4 regions of the Roseateles flavus genome follow, and region 4 is predicted to be linked to each of the others. Evidence: predicted binding sites of a transcription regulator. Region 4 holds the regulator's gene; each other region holds the start of a gene.
The links. The regulator FNR, encoded in region 4, switches genes on or off when oxygen is low (the NO sensors DNR and NnrR bind a similar motif). The targets are predictions, from matches to a motif close to TTGATNNNNATCAA.

Region 1 (4,769 bases), on a different contig from region 4:
TGACGTAGCCCAGCTGCTCGAACATCTCGTGCGCGACCAGGGGGGCGAAGAGCAGGCCCATGAGGGCCCGCCGCCGCTGCTCCGAGGTCTGCGGGTCGCTGCCTGGCCGGTAGAAGGGCACCAGCAGCAGAAAGCCCACGGACTGGGAGGCATCCTGGCGCAGGACCAGCCGCTCGCTGAGCACGGGCCGGCCGGTGTCGATGGCCTGCTCGACGGCCTGGCGGCGCGTGGCGTCCCCTGCCAGGTCCAGGCCCAGGGCTGGGCGGTTGGGGGCCAGCGGCTCGAGGTACTTGATCAGGTAATGGGGGCTGCCGGGCGGTCCGAGGTCCTGCACGGCGTAGTCGGTCTGGCCTTCGCGCCACCGGGCGTCGATGAAGGACGCCAACGCCTCATGCGGTACCCGCTCGATCAGCCCGAAGCCGCGAATGCCCGGGAACTCCTGCTCCAGCTGCCGCGATTCCACATAGGCCCGGAACTGGGGCAGGGTGACCTGCCCCGTGGCCGCGAACAGCCCGCGCGCGCCGTGCATGCCATAGACCGGCAGCTGCAGGCGCCGCGCCACCTCGCGCTCCACTCTTTCGCCCAGGCGATCGAAGCGCGCCTGGGCGCTGCGGGTCTCGCGCTGCTCAATCCAGATGCCCGAGCAGGCGGCGATGACCAGCCCCAGCAGCAACACCGTGGCCGCCAGGCCGTCCGGACGGCGCAGCAGCAGCCAGCGCGATGTGAATCGCGGCATGGGGGTCAGGTCTTGCTCAGCAGGGCCTGGACCTGCCGGTCGAGCTCGACCGGACTGAAGGGTTTGGAGAGGTAGGCATCAGCGCCGGCGTCCAGGGCGGCCAGCCGGTCCTTGGGGTCGGCATTGGCCGAGAGGATGAGCACGCGCAGCGTGGCCAGTTCGGCGTCGGCGCGGAACTGGCGGCAGAGGGCGAGGCCGTCGGTGTCCCCGGGGAGCACCACGTCAAGGATCACGAGGTCGGGATGCAGGGCGCGGGCCAGCTGCAGGGCACCGGCGGCATTGGCGGCCTCGTGCAGGGTGAAGCCGTTGTCCGTGAGACCCCAGCGGACCAGCCTGCGGGTCTCCGCCTGGTCGTCCACGATCAGGATACGCTTGGCGGGCATCGTTCCTCCTCGGAATCATCTCGCGGTGATGACGGCAGCATAGCCGCCGTCGCGCCTGGGACTGTCACGGCATCGCAACGCGGGCGGCGGGTCAGGGCGCCGGGCGCCCCGGGCCCTGCGAGCCGTCCGCGCGGGCGGCCAGGTAGGCATAGAGGTCAGCGATGTGAGCGGTCACCACCGGCTCGCCCTGCCAGGCGGGCATGGTCAGCGCGCCCTGGCGGCCTTGCAGCACGGCCTCGAGCTGGGCCTCGCGACCGGTGGCATCGGTGCCGGCGGGCAGGGCCCAGTCGTAGCGGCTCAGCACCAGGGCCATGAAGCGGCGGGCGCCCATGTCGCGCACCCGCAGGCTCAGGTCCGGCGCCTGGGCGCTGCCGCTGGCGTCGGCGCCATGGCAGCGGGCGCACTTGTCCTGGAAGACCCGCCAGCCGGTGTAGACGGTGCCGGGGGCCTTGTTCTGGCGCGCCAGGGCCTCGGCAGGCAGGCGGTTCTGTACGGTGACGCCGCAGCCGGCCAGGGCCAGCGCGATCGACAGGCCCAGGGCCGTCAAGGGGCGGCGGCGCGAGGCGGCAGTCCGGGGCAGCGGGGGCAGGGGGGTCAGGTCTTGCATGGGGCTCTCCCAAGGATGCCTGCAGGGCGGATGCGGTCCAGCATGCCACGTAGTGCCGGACGCAGCTTGAGCCATGTCAAGCGCTTGTCTGGCGTCACACGCCGGGGCGCCGGATTGCCCTAGAGTCGGGCGATCACCCGCCGCCAGCATCGCCATGACGCCCACCCCCGCCACGCCTGCCCGACAAGGCCTCAGCGAAGCCCAGGCCCGCGAGCGTCGGGCCCGTTTCGGCCCCAATGTGCTCGAGGACCGCGAGCAGCAGGGCCTGCTGCAGACCCTGCGCAGCGTGGCCACCGAGCCCATGTTCCTGCTCCTGCTGCTGGCTGCGGCCGTCTACCTGCTGCTGGGGGACCTGGGCGAGGGCCTGCTGCTGAGCTTCTTCGCCCTGCTGACGGTGGGCCTGGTGGTGCTGCAGGAGCGGCGCAGCGCCCATGCCCTGGACGCCCTGCGCTCCCTGGCCCAGCCGCAGGTCCGCCTGCTGCGGGAGGGGCGCTGGCAGCGGCGTGCCGCCAGCGAGCTGGTGCCGGGGGATCTGGTCGCCGTGGGCGAGGGCGATCGCGTGTCGGCCGACGGCCGGCTCCTCGAGGCAACCGGCGTCTCGGCTGACGAGTCCCTGCTGACCGGCGAGTCCGTGCCCGTGCGCAAGAGGCCCTGGCAGGCCACGGATGCGGGCGGTGCAGCCCCGTCCCCCGGGGGCGACGACAGCCCCTGGCTGCACGCCGGCACCCTGCTCGTGGCCGGCCACGGGCTGCTGGAGGTGGACGCCACGGGGCGACGGACGCAGCTCGGCCGCATCGGCGCCTCCCTGGCCGGCATCGACAGCAGCAGCACCCCTCTGCAGCTTCAGCTGCGCCGCGTGGTGCAGGTCTTCGGTGGCGCGGCGCTGGGCACCAGCCTGCTGCTCCTGCTGTGGCATGGCTGGCGGGAGGGCGACTGGCTGCAGGGCCTGCTGTCGGGCATCGCCATCGGCATGGCCCTGCTGCCGGAAGAGTTCCCGATGGCGCTGACCGTCTTCCTGGCCCTGGGGGCCTGGCGGCTGGCGCGCATCCAGGTGCTGGCGCGGCGTCCGGCGGTGATCGAGGCCCTGGGCTCGGCCACCCTGCTGTGCGTGGACAAGACGGGTACGCTGACCGAGAACCGCATGAGCCTGCGGCGCCTCTGCGTCCCTGGCCTGGACCTCAGCCTGCAGGGGCCGGCCGACGAGGCGGCCCTGCCCGAGGCGCTGCATCGTCTGCTGGAGTTCGGCATGCTGGCCTCGCGCCGCGGCGGCGCCGATCCCATGGACCAGGCCGTGCTGCGGCGCGGTGATGCCGGCCTGGCGGGGTCCGAGCACCTGCATCCCGACTGGACGCTGCTGCACGAGTACCCGCTGAGCCCGGCCCTGCTGGCTTTCTCCCAAGTCTGGACGGCACCCGACGGCCAGCGCTGGATCGCCGCCAAGGGCGCGCCCGAGGCGGTCGCTGATCTCTGCCACCTGGACGAGGCCCGCTGGGCCGAGCTGCGTCCGCAAGTGCAGGCCCTGGCCGAGGCCGGCCTGCGCGTGCTGGCGGTGGCCGCCGGGCCGGTCGGGCCCGGCGCGATGCCGCCGCAGGCCCACGACCATCGCTTCGAATGGCAGGGCCTGCTGGGCTTCGAGGACCCGCTGCGCGCCAGCGTGCCCGCGGCCGTCGCGCAGGCGCGGGCCGCCGGCGTGCAGGTGGCGATGATCACCGGCGACCACGCGGCGACCGCACTGGCTATCGCTGGCCAGGCCGGCATCGAGGTGCAGGCCGGCGCGCTGACGGGCGAGCAGATGGCCGCGCTGGATGACGCCGCGCTGGACCAGGCCCTGCGCCGGGTGCGGGTCTTCGCCCGCGTCATGCCGGAGCAGAAGCTGCGCCTGGTCCAGGCCTTCCAGCGCCTGGGCGAGACCGTGGCCATGACGGGCGACGGCGTCAACGATGCCCCGGCCCTGAAGGCGGCGCACGTGGGCATCGCCATGGGCCAGCGTGGCACCGACGTGGCCCGCGAGGCGGCCGGCCTGGTGCTGCTGGACGAGGACTTCGGCCGCATCGTGGGCGGCATCCGCATGGGGCGGCGCATCTTCGACAACCTGCGCCGGGTGATGGCCTACATCGTCGCCATCCACGTGCCGATCGCGGGCCTGGCCCTGCTGCCCGTGCTGCTGGGCCTGCCGCCCTTGCTGATGCCTGCGCATGTGGTGCTGACGGAAATGGTGATCGACCCCATCTGCTCCCTGGCCTTCGAGGGCGCACCCGAGCATCCGCGCCTGATGCAGCGGCCGCCGCGCCGGCGGGACGAGGGCCTGCTGGCGCCGCGCCTGCTGCTGATGGCGCTGATGCAGGGCGCCCTCCTGCTGCTCGCAACCCTGGGCCTCTATGCCTGGGCCCTGGAGGTCGGACGCTCGACCGAGCAGGCCCGCACCCTCGCCCTGCTGGCGCTGACCCTGGGCAATCTGGGCCTGGTGGGCCTGGACCTCAGCCTGGGCCTGGGCTGGCGCTCCCTGCTGGGGCCGGCCGCCCGCACCTTCTGGGCGGTGAGCGCGGCTGCCCTGCTGGTGCTGGGCGTGGCGCTGTGGCTGCCCGCCCTGCGCCAGCTGCTGCACCTGGCCTTGCTGCCCTGGGGGGATGCGCTGTGGCTGCTTGGCAGCACGGCGGCCACCCTGCTGGTGACAGGCACGCTCACGGCCCGCCTGCAGGGCAGGGATTGAGCGGGCTCAGAACGCCGGCCAGTCGGAGAGGTCGTCGATCTCGCGCCAGGCCCGCACGCAGGCATTGGTGGCGTCCATGCCGCTGAAGATGGCGGCCTCGGCCCATCGCCGGCGCAGCAGGCCCAGCATGGGGCGGCCCTCCTGCATGATCCACTTGCGCATTTCGGCCGGCACCTCGGACTTGCGGTTCGCGTTCAGGCGCAGCAGCATCGTGGACTTGGCCAGGTTGCCCGCCCCCAGGTTGTAGACCCAGGAGATCAGGGCCGCGGCCTCGCAGGTCAGCAGCGGCACCTGCACCCGCTGCTGGACATCGCGGGCGGCCCCGGCCATGTC
Region 2 (4,769 bases), on a different contig from region 4:
GCCGACGATCTCGGAGTGCGCGTGCTGGCTGATCTGGCGCACCAGGGTCTTGCGGTAGTGATCGGGCATCCAGTCCTTGGCCTCGACGAACTCGCCCTCGCCGACGCGGGCCTCGAAGGCCGCGAGGCGCTGGGCTTCCTCCGCGCTCTGCACCTTGGCCGCCTGCTCCTGCGGCCCGACGCTCATCGCTTGTGTGTACATCAGACACTCCTGTCTGTTTGAGGTTGGTATTCCCGGGTGAGTGCCGCCGATCCGGCTTGGCCGGGCGGTCGGCGCTGCCCCCTGGAGGGGGCGCGCGAAGCGCGTAGGGGGTGTTTCATTTCGGTCGGCGGTCGATCACGCGCCGAGCTTTGCCAACGAGCGTGCGCTCGATGCTGTCCGGCGCACCGATGTCGATCTTGGTGGAGACGCCGATCAGCGTCTTGATGCGGTGCTGCAGATGCCGGGCGATGCCGTCCCTCTGCGCCATGTCGGCGCCGGGCTGCATCTCGCAGCGCACCAGCACCTCGTCCAGCGGGCCTTCGCGGCTGACGACGATCTGGTACTGGCCGGAGAGCTGGGGCTCCTGCAGCACCAGCTCCTCGATCTGCGTGGGGAACATGTTGACGCCGCGGATGATCAGCATGTCATCCGAGCGGCCGACGATCTTGCCCATGCGGCGCATGCTGCGCGAGGTGGGCGGCAGCAGCCGGGTGAGATCGCGCGTGCGGTAGCGGATCACCGGCAGGGCCTGCTTGCTGAGCGAGGTGAACACGAGCTCGCCCTCGGCGCCGTCGGGCAGCACCTCGCCGGTCTCGGGGTCGATGATCTCGGGGTAGAAGTGGTCTTCCCAGATCACCGGGCCGTCCTTGGACTCGATGCACTCGCTGGCAACACCTGGCCCCATCACTTCGGAGAGGCCGTAGATGTCCACGGCGTCGATGCCGGCCTTGGTCTCGATCTCGCGGCGCATGGCCTCGGTCCAGGGCTCGGCGCCGAAGATGCCCACCTTCAGCGAGCTCTCGCGCGGGTCCAGACCCTGGCGCACGAACTCCTCGATGATCACCTGCATGTAGCTGGGCGTGACCATGATGGCGTCCGGCCGGAAGTCCTGGATCAGCTGGACCTGCTTCTCGGTCTGCCCGCCGGACATGGGGATGACGGTGCAGCCCAGCTTCTCGGCGCCGTAGTGCGCGCCCAGGCCGCCGGTGAACAGGCCGTAGCCGTAGGCGATGTGCACGATGTCCCCGCGGCGCACGCCGGCGGCACGCAGGGAGCGGGCCACGAGGCCGGCCCAGGTGTCGATGTCCGCCTGCGTGTAGCCCACCACGGTGGGCTTGCCGGTGGTGCCGGAGGACGCATGCAGGCGCACGATCTGCTCGCGCGGCACGGCGAACAGCCCGAAGGGGTAGTGCTCGCGCAGGTCCTTCTTGGTCATGAAGGGGAACTTGGCGAGGTCGGCAAGCGTCTTCAGGTCGGAAGGATGCACGCCCTTCTCGCCGAACGCGGCCTTGTAGTGGGGCACATGGTCGTAGGCGTGCTGCAGCGTCCACTGCAGGCGCTGCAGTTGCAGGGCCTGCAGCTCGTCGCGGCTGGCGGTCTCGATGGCTTCCAGGTCGCCGGGGGCGGGGTGCTTCACGGTCATGGGTTCACTCCTGCGCTGCACCAGCGGTCAGGCCGGGGACCACGGGCTTGCCCTTGATGCGATAGGACTTGCCGCGGAACACGGCCACCAGCTCATCCCGCTGGTTGCGCACATTCACGTCATAGACGCCGGTCCGGCCGGCGAGCGAAACCTCGTGGGCGACGGCGGTCAGCACGTCGCCCTGCCGTGCGGGCGCCACGATGTCGATCGTGATGCCCGAGGCCACCGTCAACTCGTTGTACGCGTTGCAGGCGAAGGCAAAGGCCGAATCGGCCAGGGTGGTGATGAGGCCGCCATGGCAGATGGCGAAGCCGTTGAGCATGTCCTGGCGCACCGTCATGCGGATCGTCGCGCTGCCCGGCCCGACGGCCAGGATGTCCATGCCGAGGCCCTTGGAGGCATGGTCCTCTCGGAACATGGCGTCGCGCACGGCTTCGGCGACGGCTTGCGGGCTCAGGGGCGTGGACATGCAGGAGACTCCTTGAACAACAGGAACGGCGCAGGGCAGGGCGGGGCAGCGGGCTCAGCGGTCCTTGAAGACCGGCGTGCGTTTCTCCAGGAAGGCGGCGGCGCCCTCCAGGTAGTCGTGCGCGAAGCCCAGCTGGCTCTGCATCACGGCTTCCAGCTTGAGGGCGTCCTCGAAGTTGAGGCTCAGGGCTTCGTCGAAGGCCTGGCGGGTTTCGACCAGGGCGCGGGTGGGCATGCCGGCCAGGCGGGTGGCCAGGGCCTGGGCGGTGGCGGCCAGGTCCTCATTGGGCACGACGCGGGCGATCAGGCCCAGGCGGGCGGCTTCCGGCGCGGGCAGCTTGTCGCCCAGCAGGGCCAGCTCCATGGCCTTGGCGCGGCCCACCAGGCGGGTCAGCAGCCAGGTGCCACCGCAGTCGGGCACCAGGCCGATCTTGGAGAAAGCCTGGATGAAGCTGGCGGACTCGGCCGCAATCACCAGGTCGCAACCCAGGGCCAGGTTGGCGCCGGCACCGGCGGCCACACCGTTGACGGCGGCAATCACCGGCACGGGCATGGAGCGCACGCGCAGGGCCAGGGGGATGTAGTAGTTGTCCAGCAGGTGGCCGATGTCCTTGGGGCGGGCGTCGGCGCCGAATTCGGGCTTGATCAGCGGGTCTGACAGATCCTGGCCCGCACAGAAGGCGCGGCCCGTGCCGGTGATCACCACGGCGCGCACGCTGGCGTCCTCGGCGGCCTCGTCCAGCGCGGCGCGGGTCTGGGCCAGCAACTGGGCGGTGAAGGCATTCAGCGCCGCGGGGCGGTTGAAGCTGAGGGTGCGCACGGCACCTTCCTGGCTGATCAGCAGGGCGGCGTCGGCCGAGGAGGGCTGGGAAGGCGTCAGGGGCATGAGCGGGCCTCGTGTGGCTATGCGTCAGGTCAAAGTTTTTGAACTCTTGACCGACCGGTCGGTAGATCGTAAGGTGCTGCTTGATCTGGCACAAGCGCTGGTGGATTGGCGTAAACCCTAGGTTTGCCCGGCCCCGCACGCGCCGCGGCCTGCCAAAGGAGTCCTCATGCCTTGTTACGCCATCGACGGGGTGATCCCCGTGGTCCATCCCAGCGCCCATGTGCACCCGACGGCGGTGCTGATCGGTGACGTCCACATCGGGCCGGGCTGCTATGTCGGCCCCAATGCCAGCCTGCGCGGGGACTTCGGCCGCATCGTCCTGCACGAGGGCGCCAATGTGCAGGACTGCTGCGTGGTCCACGGTTTTCCGGGCTCCGAGACGGTGGTCGAGCGCAACGGCCATGTCGGCCACGGGGCCGTGCTGCACGGCTGCGTGATCCGGCATGACGCGCTGGTCGGCATGAAGGCGGTGGTGATGGACGGCGCCGTGCTGGGCGCCTACAGCATCCTGGCGGCCTGCGCCTTCGTGAAGGCGGGGCAGGACCTGCCGGAGAAGTCGCTGATCGCCGGCTTGCCCGCCAAGGTGCTGCGCCTGCTCAGCGAGGACGAGATCCGCTGGAAGCTGGACGGCACACGCACCTACCAGCAACTGAGCCAGCGCTGCCTGGCCAGCCTCTCTGAGGTGCAGCCCCTCGCAGCCGCCGAGGCGGACCGGCCGGCACTTCCGGCCAGCCTGCATCAGCCCCTGCACGCGAGCCGGCAGGACTGAAAAGCGGGCCAAGCCCCAAGTTCTGCACATCGATCCTGGCTTTGGGCGGCCCTCGCCCGAGGGTCTGATGCCCGGTGGCCTTAGGCTGCGCGGGAGGCTGGCGCCTGCTTGTGTTGCGCCGGCCGGGATGGTTTGCATGAAGTCTTTGCTGAAAGCCCAACCCAGCGCCTGCGAGCAGTGCCTGGAGCGCGCCCGCCAGGCCCTCGGGGAGCAGCGCATGCGCGACACCCTGGCCCTGCTGGACGCCGCCTGCGCCAGCTGCCAGCTGGAGGCCCTCACGCCGGCGCTGCGCTGCGAGATCGGCCAGATGCAGGCCCGCGCCGGCTGGGCGCTCTATGACCTGCGCCGGGCCTATGCCGGCGCAAGCCTGGCTCTCAGCGAGCTGCAGGCCGAGGCGCGGCTCGAGCGCGTGGAGATGCTGGACATCGCCAGCCTGTGCCTCAGCGGTGCCGGCCTGATGGACGAGGCCCTGGCGGTGGCCCGCGAGGCCGTCGAGCTGGCCACCCGGCCGCCCCAGCTCCACCCGGTGCTGCCACGGGCCCTGGGTGCCCTGGCCCATGTCTACGCCCAGCTGGGTCAGTACGACGAGGCCGAGATGCTGCACATGCAGGCGCTGTCCCGCGCGCGTGAGAGCCAGGAACCCCATGCCATGACGCGGGCCTACACCAATGCCCTGCTGGCCGGCGCCCTGGCCATCGACGAACTCCGCCGCCGCGGCGAGGATCTGCAGGCCGACGCCATGGGCCAGCGCCAGCTGCGCCTGGCCTTCCAGGCGCGCTCGCTGATGGAGGCGCCGGAGATGCACCTGCGCCAGCGCGCCTCGCTGCTGCTGAACATCGGCATCGGCATGATGCATGGCGGGCGCCTGGCCGAGGCGCAGGCCATGTTCGAGCAGGGGCAGGCCCTGATCAGCGAGCAGGAGCTGCCCCACGCCTGGGCGTCCCTGCAGCATGCCCAGGGCGAATGCGCTTTGCTGTCCGGCGAGCTGGACCGCGCGCGGGCCCTGCTCGAGCCCCTGCTGC
Region 3 (4,769 bases), on a different contig from region 4:
AACGGGACCTGGCCGGCGCGCTGAAGGCCTTCGAGCAGTGCAGCGGCCTCGCGCCCCGCAACCCCCTGCCCCTGCTGGCCGCCGCCGAAATCCATGCCGCCCAGCGCAGCTGGGACAAGGCCATCGAGCTGGCCCGCCAGGCAGAGTCCCTGGACCCCGCCCTGGCTCGCAGCAAGCTGCTCCTGCTGGACCTGCAGGCTGGCGCCGGGCGCTGGCCGGCCGCCCAGCAGGACTACGAGCGATTCGCCGCGCAGGGCAAGGGCGAGGACACCGCCGCGCTTCACCTCAAGTGGGGCAACCTGTTGGAAGGCCAGGGCAAGACCGCGGAAGCCATGGCGGCCTATCGCAAGGCCAGCGAGGCCGATCCGAAGCTGGCAGGCGCCTGGAACAACATGGCCTGGCTGGCCGCCCAGCAGCAGAAGGACCTCGGTCCGGCGCAGGAATGGGCTCGCAAGGCCGTGGAACTGGAACCGCGCAACTTCGGCTTCCTGGACACCCTGGCCGCCGTGCAGCTGGCCAGCGGCGACGCCGAGGCGGCGCTGCGCTCGATCCAGCAGGCCCAGAAGCTGGCACCGCAGCTGCCCTACCTGAAGTACCGCCAGGGCCTGGCCCTGGAGAAGCTGGGCCAGACGGCCCAGGCAGCGCAGGCCTACCAGGAGTCGCTCAAGTCGGGCGCGAAGTTCGACGGCGCCGAGGATGCGCGCAAGCGCCTGGCCGCGATGGGCAAGCCGGTCGGCAAGACCTGACCCCCTCGCCCGGTCAAGCCGGGCGGCGGGCAGGGGACCTCAGTGCAGCAGCAGGTCGGCGTCTGAGCTGAGGTCGCCGGCCGCCTCGAGCCGGGCGCGCAGATAGTCCAGGTCCAGATGGACATGGCCCACCAGCTCAGGCACGGCCGCGTTGAGGGCTTTGACCGGGTCCTCGTGCGCCTGCTGTGCATCAGCCAGCACCTCCGCCATGTGCAGGACAGCGGCCATCAGCGAGAAAGGCCGGATCTCCATCGGGGCGTTGGCATCCTTGAAGGCCTCGACCATGGCCGGCGGGAAATGCCAGTGCTGGGCCAGGGAGGCCGTCACGTCGGCATGGGTGCAGGCGAAGCGGTGCATTTCCAGCGAGAAGCGGCTGCCGGGTTCGGCGGCATGCTTCTCCACGTCAGCCACCTGGCCGGGATCCGACAGGGCCATCATCAACTGCCCGGTCCGCATCATGAGGCCCGCGAGATAGGTGGTGTCGGCATCCAGCTGCAGCATGCGGCCGAGGATGCGCGCATAGCCGGCGGTAGCCAGGCTGTGGCGCCAGAACAGGGTCCGGTCCAGGCCCGGCACCGAAGGGAAGGCACCGCACATGCAGGCGGCGAGCGACAGGTTGCGCAGGCTGTCCATGCCCAGCGCGGCCGCGGCGTCCTGCAGGGTGGCGATGGTGTGCGAGGGGCTGTAGCGCGCCGAGTTGGCCAGGCGCAGCACCTTGGCAGCCAGCGAGGCGTCCTTGGCCACCAGGTCGGCGATGGCACCGAGGCTGATGCGGTCGTCGTCGAAGCTGCGCAGCAGCCTGCTGGCGACCTCGGGCATGGTGGGCAGGGCGTTGTGGTTCGAGAAGAACTTTTCTGCGGCTGCAAGCACGGGGCGCTCCTTCCAGGACAGATGAGGTCTGGGTCAGACTGTCGATCCAGTCTAGATGAGCAGGTGCCGCGCAGGTATCGCCGGCGCACCACGCTTTTCCGCGCAGACGCTGTGAAATGTCACGCTTGAGGTGCGCTTGAATATGGCCCAGGCCGCGGAACCACCGGCCTGCGGCGGGCGCGGGAGGCATGCTGCGGCGCAGCAGCCTCAATCGGCGCGGCGAGGTTCAGTCGCCCGCGAGCGCGCGCAGCGCCGGCAGGTCCAGCACGCGCACCTGGTAGCCCTGCACCTCGATCAGGCCCTTGCGGTTGAGCTGGCGCATCATGCGCGACAGCGTCTCCGGCGTGATGGCCAGTTGGGCGGCGATGTCCCGCTTGCGTTCCTTCAGCGCCACGCGACCCTCGCGTTCGTCAACGGCTTCGCAGGACTGCAGCAGCCAGGCCGCGAGGCGCCGTTCGGCGTCCTTGTGCATCAGGTCATGGGTGACGCTGGTGAGGCTGTGCACGGTGCCCGCCAGGGCCACCAGCAGCCGTTCCTGCAGCGCCGGCTGGCGCATCAGCAGGCTGCGCAGGGGCTGCAGCGGCAGGCCGACGACGCGAGCATCGTTCACCGCCCGGGCGTCCTGCGCGTGCTCGGCACCCAGCCAGGCGCTGGCCAGGTCCAGCCACTGCGGGCCGCGCACGGTGCGCTCGAGGTGAAAGGGCTCGTCGGCACGGGCCAGGCCCAGGCCCACCGAACCGTCGAGCACGGCATAGAGCTGCGTGGCCGGCTGCTGCCGGGTGAACACGAAGCTGCCGGCCGGCACCCATTGCTGGGTCGCCATGCCCTGCAGGGCCTGCAGCTCGGAGGTGCTCAGTGCCGGCGAGCCCAGCAGGGGCGTCCAGTCGGAGGGCAGGCACAGCACGGCGCCGGCGTCAAAGCCGGCCGGACGCACGGTGGCGTGGGCGGATTGCAGGCTGCGGCTGTCGAGGGTGTCCACGTGTTGGTCAGGGTGCCAGGATGATGGGCAGACTGTCCCGCATGGCCCGGCCGGCGTCCTTGCGCTGAATCAAAGGGACATGGCTGCAAGGGGCAGCCCGGCGCGGCCACAATGGGACGCATGGCCCAGATCAAATTCCAGGCTCCGCAGAGCCAGACGCCGGAGCAGCGCTTCGGCAGCAGCTATGAGCAGCCCTTCGAGCTGCTGCAGGCCTGCCATGAACGGGTGGAGCGCAGCCTGCAGCTGCTGATGCGCCTGTGCCAGCATCTGAAGGTCCAGGGCGTGGATGCCAGCGCCCGTGACGCCGCCCGGGACATCCGGCGCTACTTCGACCTCGCTGCCCCCCTGCATCACCAGGACGAGGAACTGCATGTCTTCCCCGTGCTGGAGCAGCTGGACGACGAAGCCCTGCAGGAAGTCTGCACCCGGCTGCGGGACGACCACCAGCGCATCCACGCGCAATGGCAGGTGCTGCGCACCCTGCTGGCCCAGCTCGACGGCCTGCCGGACGGCCCTCTGCCCACCCTGCAGCAGGAGGTGCTCTGGCGGGCCAGCGACGCCTTCGTCGACATCCACAAGGAGCATGTGCGCCTGGAAAACCAGCTGGTCTTCCCCAGCGCGCAGCACGGCCTCAGCACGGCGCAGCAGCAGGCCATGGGCGAGGAGATGGCGGCACGGCGCGGCCTGGAGCTGCGTCAGCCCCGCTGAGGCCTCTCTTGCGCCGGATCAAGGCAACAGCAGCGCGCGGAAGTCGTTGACGTTGGTGAAGGTCGGCCCCGGGCTGAAGAGGTCTCCCAGGGCCTCGAAGAAGTCGTAGGCCCGGTGCCGGGCGAGCAGGTCGGCCGCGGACAGGCCCAGCGCCTGCGCGCGGGCGAGGCTGTCCGGCCCGATGAAGGCCCCGGCATTGGCCTCGGAACCGTCGATGCCGTCGGTGTCGGCCGCCAGCACATGAACGCCCGGCTCGCCCTGCAGGCCCAGGGCGCAACCCAGCAGAAACTCGGTGGCGCGGCCACCGCGGCCCTGCAGACCGGCGGCCATGCTCACCGTGGTCTCGCCGCCGGAGAGGATCACGCAGGGCCGGCTGAAAGGCTCGCCATGCCGGGCCGCCGACTGCGCCAGGGCTGCGTGCATGCGGCCGATCTCGCGCGACTCCCCTTCGATCTGGTCCGACAGCACATGGGCCGCCAGCCCCAGGCTGCGGGCCAGCGCGGCGGCGGCCTGCAGGCTCAGGCGCGGCGTGGCCAGCATCTGCACGCGGTGGCCGGTGAAGCAGGCATCGCCCGGCTTGGGCGTCTCGAAGGCGCCGCTGCGCAGGCCCGCCCAGGCGGCCTCGGGCAGCTCGAGCGCGTAGCGCTGGCACAGCGCGAGGGCGTCCTCGCAGCGGGTGGCATCCGGCACCGTCGGGCCGGATGCGATCACGGCGGGATCGTCACCCGGCACGTCCGAGATCAGCAGAGTCGCGACGCGCGCCGGCGCGCAGGCCGCCGCCAGATGCCCGCCCTTGATGGCCGAGAGGTGCTTGCGCACGCAATTCATTTCCTGGATGGAGGCGCCCGAGGCCAGCAGCTGGCGGTTGAGCGATTGCTTGTCCGCCAGGCTCAGGCCCGGCTGGGGCAGGCTCAGCAGCGCGGAGCCGCCGCCGGAGATCAGGCAGATCACCCGGTCCTCGGGCCGCAGGCCCTGCACGAGGGTCAGGATCCGGGCCGCAGCCTGCGCCCCTGCGGCATCGGGCACCGGATGCGAGGCCTCGACGATCTCGATGCGACGGCAGGCCGCCCAGGGTGGGGTGTGAAGGCGGCGGGTGATGACCAGGCCTTCCAGCGGCGCCGCGGCCGGCCAGTGGGCCTCCAGGGCCGCCGCCATCGCGGCCGAGGCCTTGCCGGCACCGATCACCAGGCAGCGGCCGGGCAGCGCCTGCGGCTCGGCGCCCAGCAGATCGGTCCAGTCGATGCGGCCGGGCTGGAAGAGCTCCAGCGGCGCAGCCTGGTCGACCGCGGCCTGGTAGAGCCGGGTCAGCAGTTCACGGGGGGTCAGGTCCATCGGGCCAGTGTAGGCCGGCCGCCGCGGGGGTCAGGGCCGCGCGCCGCCCTGCACCCAGCGGCCGATCAGAGCGCGCTCGTCCTCGGTGATCTGCGTGGCGTTGTTGAGGGGCATGGTCCTCTGCAGCACTACCT
Region 4 (4,769 bases):
GGGCCGAGGTGGCGGCCCTGGGACTCGGGCCGTGGGAGCTGTTCTGGGTGCTCTTCTATGGCTTTGCCACCTACCTGTTCGCCGGTCACATGCGCGAGCAGGTCTGCAAGTACATGTGTCCGTACGCGCGATTCCAGAGCGCGATGTTCGACAAGGACACGCTGATCATCAGCTACGACGCCGAGCGCGGCGAGCCGCGTGGCTCGCGCGGGCGCAAGATCGACATCAAGGCCGCGGGTCTCGGGTCCTGCATCGACTGCAATCTGTGCGTGCACGTCTGCCCCACAGGCATCGACATCCGCAACGGCCTGCAGTACGAGTGCATCGGCTGCGCGGCCTGCATCGACGTCTGCAACGGCGTGATGGACAAGATGGGCTACCCGCGCGGCCTCGTCCGCTACGACACGCAGAACGGCCTCAGCGAGCACCTCAGCCGCGCGCAGCTGATCCGCCGCATGTTCCGCCCCCGCGTGCTGATCTATTCGAGCATTCTGGTGCTGATCTGCGTGGCCCTGTTCTGGCACATGCTGACCCGCACGCCCTTCAAGGTCGATGTGGTGCGGGACCGCGCCTCGCTGGCCCGCCTGGTGGACGATGGCTACATCGAGAACGTCTACCGCCTGCAGGTCATGAATGCGACCGAGGAGACGCAGGCCTACACCGTCACCGCCGAAGGCCTGCAGGGCCTGGCCCTGGTGCAGCCCCTGCACATGAGCGTGGGGCCGGCCGAGGCGCGCTGGGTGTCCGTCGCGCTGCGCCTGCCACCGCAGACGGCACAATCGGCGGGCGGTGGCGCCCATGAGATCCATTTCCGCATCGTTCGCGATGCCAGGGCCAGCGAGGTGCCAAGCCAGCTGGTCGAGAAATCCACCTTTGTGGTTCCCCGCTAGGAGCGAAACATGGCTGACATTCAATCTCCTTCGACCGCACCGCGCGCCTGGTGGCGTGAGCGCATGATGTGGCTGGTGGTGGGCGGGCCCGCCACCGTGGTGCTGGCCAGCTTCGTGACCCTGGGCGTGGCCCTCAAGCATCCCGATCCGGTGATCGAGACCCAGCAGCGTCTCTCCGCCGACAGCGCCGCGGACGGCCCCCAGTCCGCCGCACTGGCGCCCGCCATCGCGGCCCGCAACCATGCCGCCACCGGCGGCCCTGCGAGCGGCAAGTAAGTCCTCGCAGTCCATCGTGGAGGAGACCGGGATGGGACTGATTGGTGAAAAGCCGGGCCCGGCGCGATGGGCCATGCACATCCTCTGGCCGGCCTTTGTGATGGCCGGCGTGACCGAGGCACTGGTGTTCGCGCTGGTCGATCCCATGGACCTCAGCTGGTTCGGTCTGTCGCCGGTGCAACTGAGCCGCGAAGCCATCTACACCTTGAGCTTCCTGGCCTTCTGGCTGCTGATCAGCCTGGCCTCGGCCGTGACCATGCTGCTGGCGACCCTGCCCGCCGAGTCGGCACCTGGCCAGCCGCGGCGCTGGCCGCACTGAGGGTCAGGTCTTGCCTTTGCGCAGGCGCTGACCGTCCGCCGTCCGGCGCCTCTGGCCGCACTGCAAGCAAAAAGCCCGCTACGCAGCGGGCTTTGCCATCATCGAGCAGGCACGGGGCCGCTCAGGTGAAGTGCGCTCAGGTGCAGTGCGCGGTGTTCACCAGCTTCTGCAGGCCGTCCTGGTTCAGGATGCGGATCTGGCGTTGCTTGACCTCCAGCAGACCTTCGTCCTGGAACTTCGAGAAGGTGCGGCTCACCGTTTCCAGCTTGAGACCCAGATAGCTGCCGATCTCTTCGCGCGTCATGCGCAGCACCAGGGCCGAGGCGGAGAAGCCGCGGGCCTGCAGGCGCTGGGTGAGGTTCAGCAGGAAGGCGGCCAGGCGTTCCTCGGCGCGCATGGAGCCCAGCAGCAGCATCACGCCGTGATCGCGCACGATCTCGCGGCTCATGATCTTGTGGAACTGGTGCTGCAGGTCGGTGAACTCGCGGGAGAGTTCCTCGAGCTGGCTGTAGGGAATCACGCAGACCTGGCTGTCTTCCAGGGCGACGGCGTCGCAGGAATGGCGATCATTGCTGATGCCGTCCAGGCCCAGCAGCTCACCGGCCATCTGGAAACCGGTGACCTGGTCACGGCCGTCCTCCGAAGACACGCAGGTCTTGAAGAAGCCCGTGCGGACCGCGTACAGCGACTGGAAGGCATCGCCGGTGCGGAACAGGGTGTCCCCGCGGGAGACGTTGCGGCGCGTGGCCACGAGGCTGTCCAGCTGGTTCAGGTCCGACTCTGACAACCCGACGGGCAGGCACAGCTCGCGCAGATTGCAGCTGGAGCAGGCGACCTTGAAGGGCTCGATCTTGATCGGGGTCTGGGTATTCATAGGGCTCATTATGGGCTGGGACTGCCGGGGCGGCGAGGAGATGTCAATGGCCGTTTCTGCTGCAGGGCAAAGGACGGCCCTGACGCTCCTCAAGGCTGTAGCCATTGTTTACCCGCGCCAGTTGATCAAACTTGACACAGGTCAATCAGTGCTTGTGCAGGCTTGGCACAGTGGCGGCATGGAAACCATCAATACTGCCGCCCTGCCGGGCATCACCGAGGATGTGTTGCGCCGCTTCGATGTGTCCGGTCCGCGCTACACGTCCTACCCGACGGCCGACCGATTCGTCGAGGCCTTCACTGTCGAGCAGTACAAGCAGGCCCTGAACCAGCGGGCCGACGGCGGTGTGGTGGGCGGAGGCGCGCCCCTTTCCCTGTATATCCACATCCCCTTCTGCGAGTCGGTCTGCTACTACTGCGCCTGCAACAAGGTCATCACCAAGCACCATGAGCGCGCGGCGGAGTACCTGGCAGTGCTGGTCCAGGAAATGGACCTGACGGTGGCCGAGCTGCGCCGGCCGCAGTCCATTTCCCAGCTGCATTTCGGCGGCGGCTCCCCGACCTTCCTCAACGACGACGAGCTGACCGGGCTGATGGACGCCATCAAGCAGCGCTTCAAGCTTGCGCCGGGCGCCGAGGTGTCCATCGAGGTCGATCCGCGCACCGTCACCGAAGCCCGCCTGAAGCACCTGCGCCAGCTGGGCTTCAACCGCCTGAGCTTCGGCGTCCAGGACTTCGACCCGGAAGTGCAGAAGGCCGTTCATCGCGTGCAGAGCTACGAGATGGTCGAGAGCCTGATGCAGCAGGCCCGCGCCCTGGGCTTCGAGTCCACCAACGTGGACCTGATCTATGGGCTGCCGCAGCAGACGCCGGAGAGCTTCCAGCGCACCATCCAGCAGGTCGCGACGCTGCGTCCGGACCGCATCGCGCTGTACGGCTACGCTCACCTGCCCACGCGCTTCAAGCCGCAGCGCCGCATCGACGCCAGCCAGCTGCCGGTGGCCGCGTCCAAGCTGACCATGTTGTCTACCGCCCTGAGCGGTTTCGTGGGCCATGGCTATGCCTACATCGGCATGGACCACTTCGCGCTGCCCAATGATTCGCTGGCCGTGGCCAAGCGCCAGGGCCGCCTGCACCGCAATTTCCAGGGCTACAGCACGCAGCCGGACTGCGACCTGATCGGCCTGGGCGTCTCGGCCATCGGCCGCGTGGGCGCCACTTACAGCCAGAATGCCAAGACCCTGCCCGAGTACTACGACGCCATCCGCCAGGGCCAGCTGCCCATCCAGCGCGGTCTGGCCCTGAGCCGCGACGATCTGGTCCGCCGGGCCATGATCATGGCGCTGATGTGCCAGGGGCGGGTGGAGTTCGAGTCCATCGAGCTGGCCCACCTGATCAAGGTGCGCGAGTACTTCCGTGCCGAGCTGGAGCAGCTGCTGTCCATGCAGGAGACCGGCCTGGTCGTGGTGGAGCCCGAGGCCATCCAGGTGACACCGCTGGGCTGGTACTTCGTGCGTGCAGTGGCCATGGTCTTCGACCGCTACCTGCAGGCCGACCGCACCCGCGCGCAGTTCTCGCGCATCATCTGAGGCTACAGTCCTCCCCATGGAAGCAGCCCTCGTCGGTTCAGCCCTGCTGATGGGCTTGGCCGGCACCCCGCACTGTGCCGTGATGTGCGGCGCGCCCTGTGCCGCACTGAGCCAGGGATCGCCGCGCACGGCCGCGCATCTCGGCTTCCAGCTGGGTCGCCTGCTCAGCTATGGTGCGGCCGGTGCGGTGGCGGCGTCCAGTGTGTCGCTGATGGCGCGCTGGGGGCAGACGGTGGCCCTGCTGCGGCCCCTTTGGCTGCTGCTGCACCTGGGCGCCCTGGCGCTCGGGATCTACCTGCTGTGGAAGGCTCGGCAACCGGCCTGGCTGTCGGCCCTGGGCCGCGAAGGCAGCCGCGACGCTGCCATCCCGCTTGCGGCGCTGGCGGCAGGAGGTCCTTCTTTGAGCGCGCCGCAGCGTCCGCGCTGGCGTGCCGTGCTGGCGGGACTGGGCTGGGTGGCCTGGCCCTGCGGCCTGCTGCAATCGGCCCTGCTGCTGGCCGCCCTGGCCAATGGCGCGCTCGGCGGTGCCGCAGTGATGGGCGCCTTCGCCGTCAGCTCAGGCTTGGGCCTGGCCCTGGGGCCGGCCATCCTGTGGAAGCTGCTGGGCCTGGGGCAGGTGGAGGAGGGGCGCGGCATGCGCTGGGCCACGCGCCTGGGCGGCCTGGGCCTGGTACTCAGCGCGGGCTGGGCGCTGGGGCATGGGGTCTGGGCGCAGATCCAGGCCTACTGTGCCTGAATGCGGGCATGCGCATCAAACAAGGCGTATCTGCACTCATCTTGCGCGGAGGGCGGTCGATGGGGGCCTCGTGCAGCGCAGCTGCC

Region 1: a site for FNR is predicted at 1,793-1,806, ahead of ABDJ40_RS03180 (cation-translocating P-type ATPase). Genes of this name have one in related genera too.
Region 2: a site for FNR is predicted at 3,059-3,072, ahead of ABDJ40_RS00260 (phenylacetic acid degradation protein PaaY). Genes of this name have one in related genera too.
Region 3: a site for FNR is predicted at 2,655-2,668, ahead of ABDJ40_RS19140 (hemerythrin domain-containing protein). Genes of this name have one in related genera too.

The regions. Positions count from the first base shown of each region.
Region 1 is NZ_JBDPZC010000001.1:703,033-707,801, forward strand. Features, by position in the region: gene ABDJ40_RS03165 (PAS domain S-box protein) at 1-736, opposite strand, end outside; gene ABDJ40_RS03170 (response regulator) at 742-1,119, opposite strand; gene ABDJ40_RS03175 (c-type cytochrome) at 1,211-1,726, opposite strand; gene ABDJ40_RS03180 (cation-translocating P-type ATPase) at 1,881-4,436, shown strand; gene ABDJ40_RS03185 (lysozyme) at 4,443-4,769, opposite strand, start outside.
Region 2 is NZ_JBDPZC010000001.1:47,913-52,681, forward strand. Features, by position in the region: gene paaA (1,2-phenylacetyl-CoA epoxidase subunit PaaA) at 1-201, opposite strand, end outside; gene paaK (phenylacetate--CoA ligase PaaK) at 317-1,624, opposite strand; gene paaI (hydroxyphenylacetyl-CoA thioesterase PaaI) at 1,629-2,093, opposite strand; gene ABDJ40_RS00255 (enoyl-CoA hydratase-related protein) at 2,148-2,978, opposite strand; gene ABDJ40_RS00260 (phenylacetic acid degradation protein PaaY) at 3,145-3,747, shown strand; gene ABDJ40_RS00265 (tetratricopeptide repeat protein) at 3,884-4,769, shown strand, end outside.
Region 3 is NZ_JBDPZC010000010.1:49,392-54,160, reverse strand. Features, by position in the region: gene ABDJ40_RS19155 (tetratricopeptide repeat protein) at 1-746, shown strand, start outside; gene ABDJ40_RS19150 (HDOD domain-containing protein) at 786-1,616, opposite strand; gene ABDJ40_RS19145 (Crp/Fnr family transcriptional regulator) at 1,843-2,595, opposite strand; gene ABDJ40_RS19140 (hemerythrin domain-containing protein) at 2,716-3,303, shown strand; gene ABDJ40_RS19135 (glycerate kinase type-2 family protein) at 3,322-4,635, opposite strand; gene ABDJ40_RS19130 (urate hydroxylase PuuD) at 4,666-4,769, opposite strand, start outside.
Region 4 is NZ_JBDPZC010000009.1:4,988-9,756, reverse strand. Features, by position in the region: gene ccoG (cytochrome c oxidase accessory protein CcoG) at 1-890, shown strand, start outside; gene ABDJ40_RS17920 (hypothetical protein) at 900-1,166, shown strand; gene ABDJ40_RS17915 (hypothetical protein) at 1,198-1,485, shown strand; gene fnr (fumarate/nitrate reduction transcriptional regulator Fnr) at 1,622-2,359, opposite strand; gene hemN (oxygen-independent coproporphyrinogen III oxidase) at 2,538-3,947, shown strand; gene ABDJ40_RS17900 (urease accessory protein UreH domain-containing protein) at 3,964-4,683, shown strand.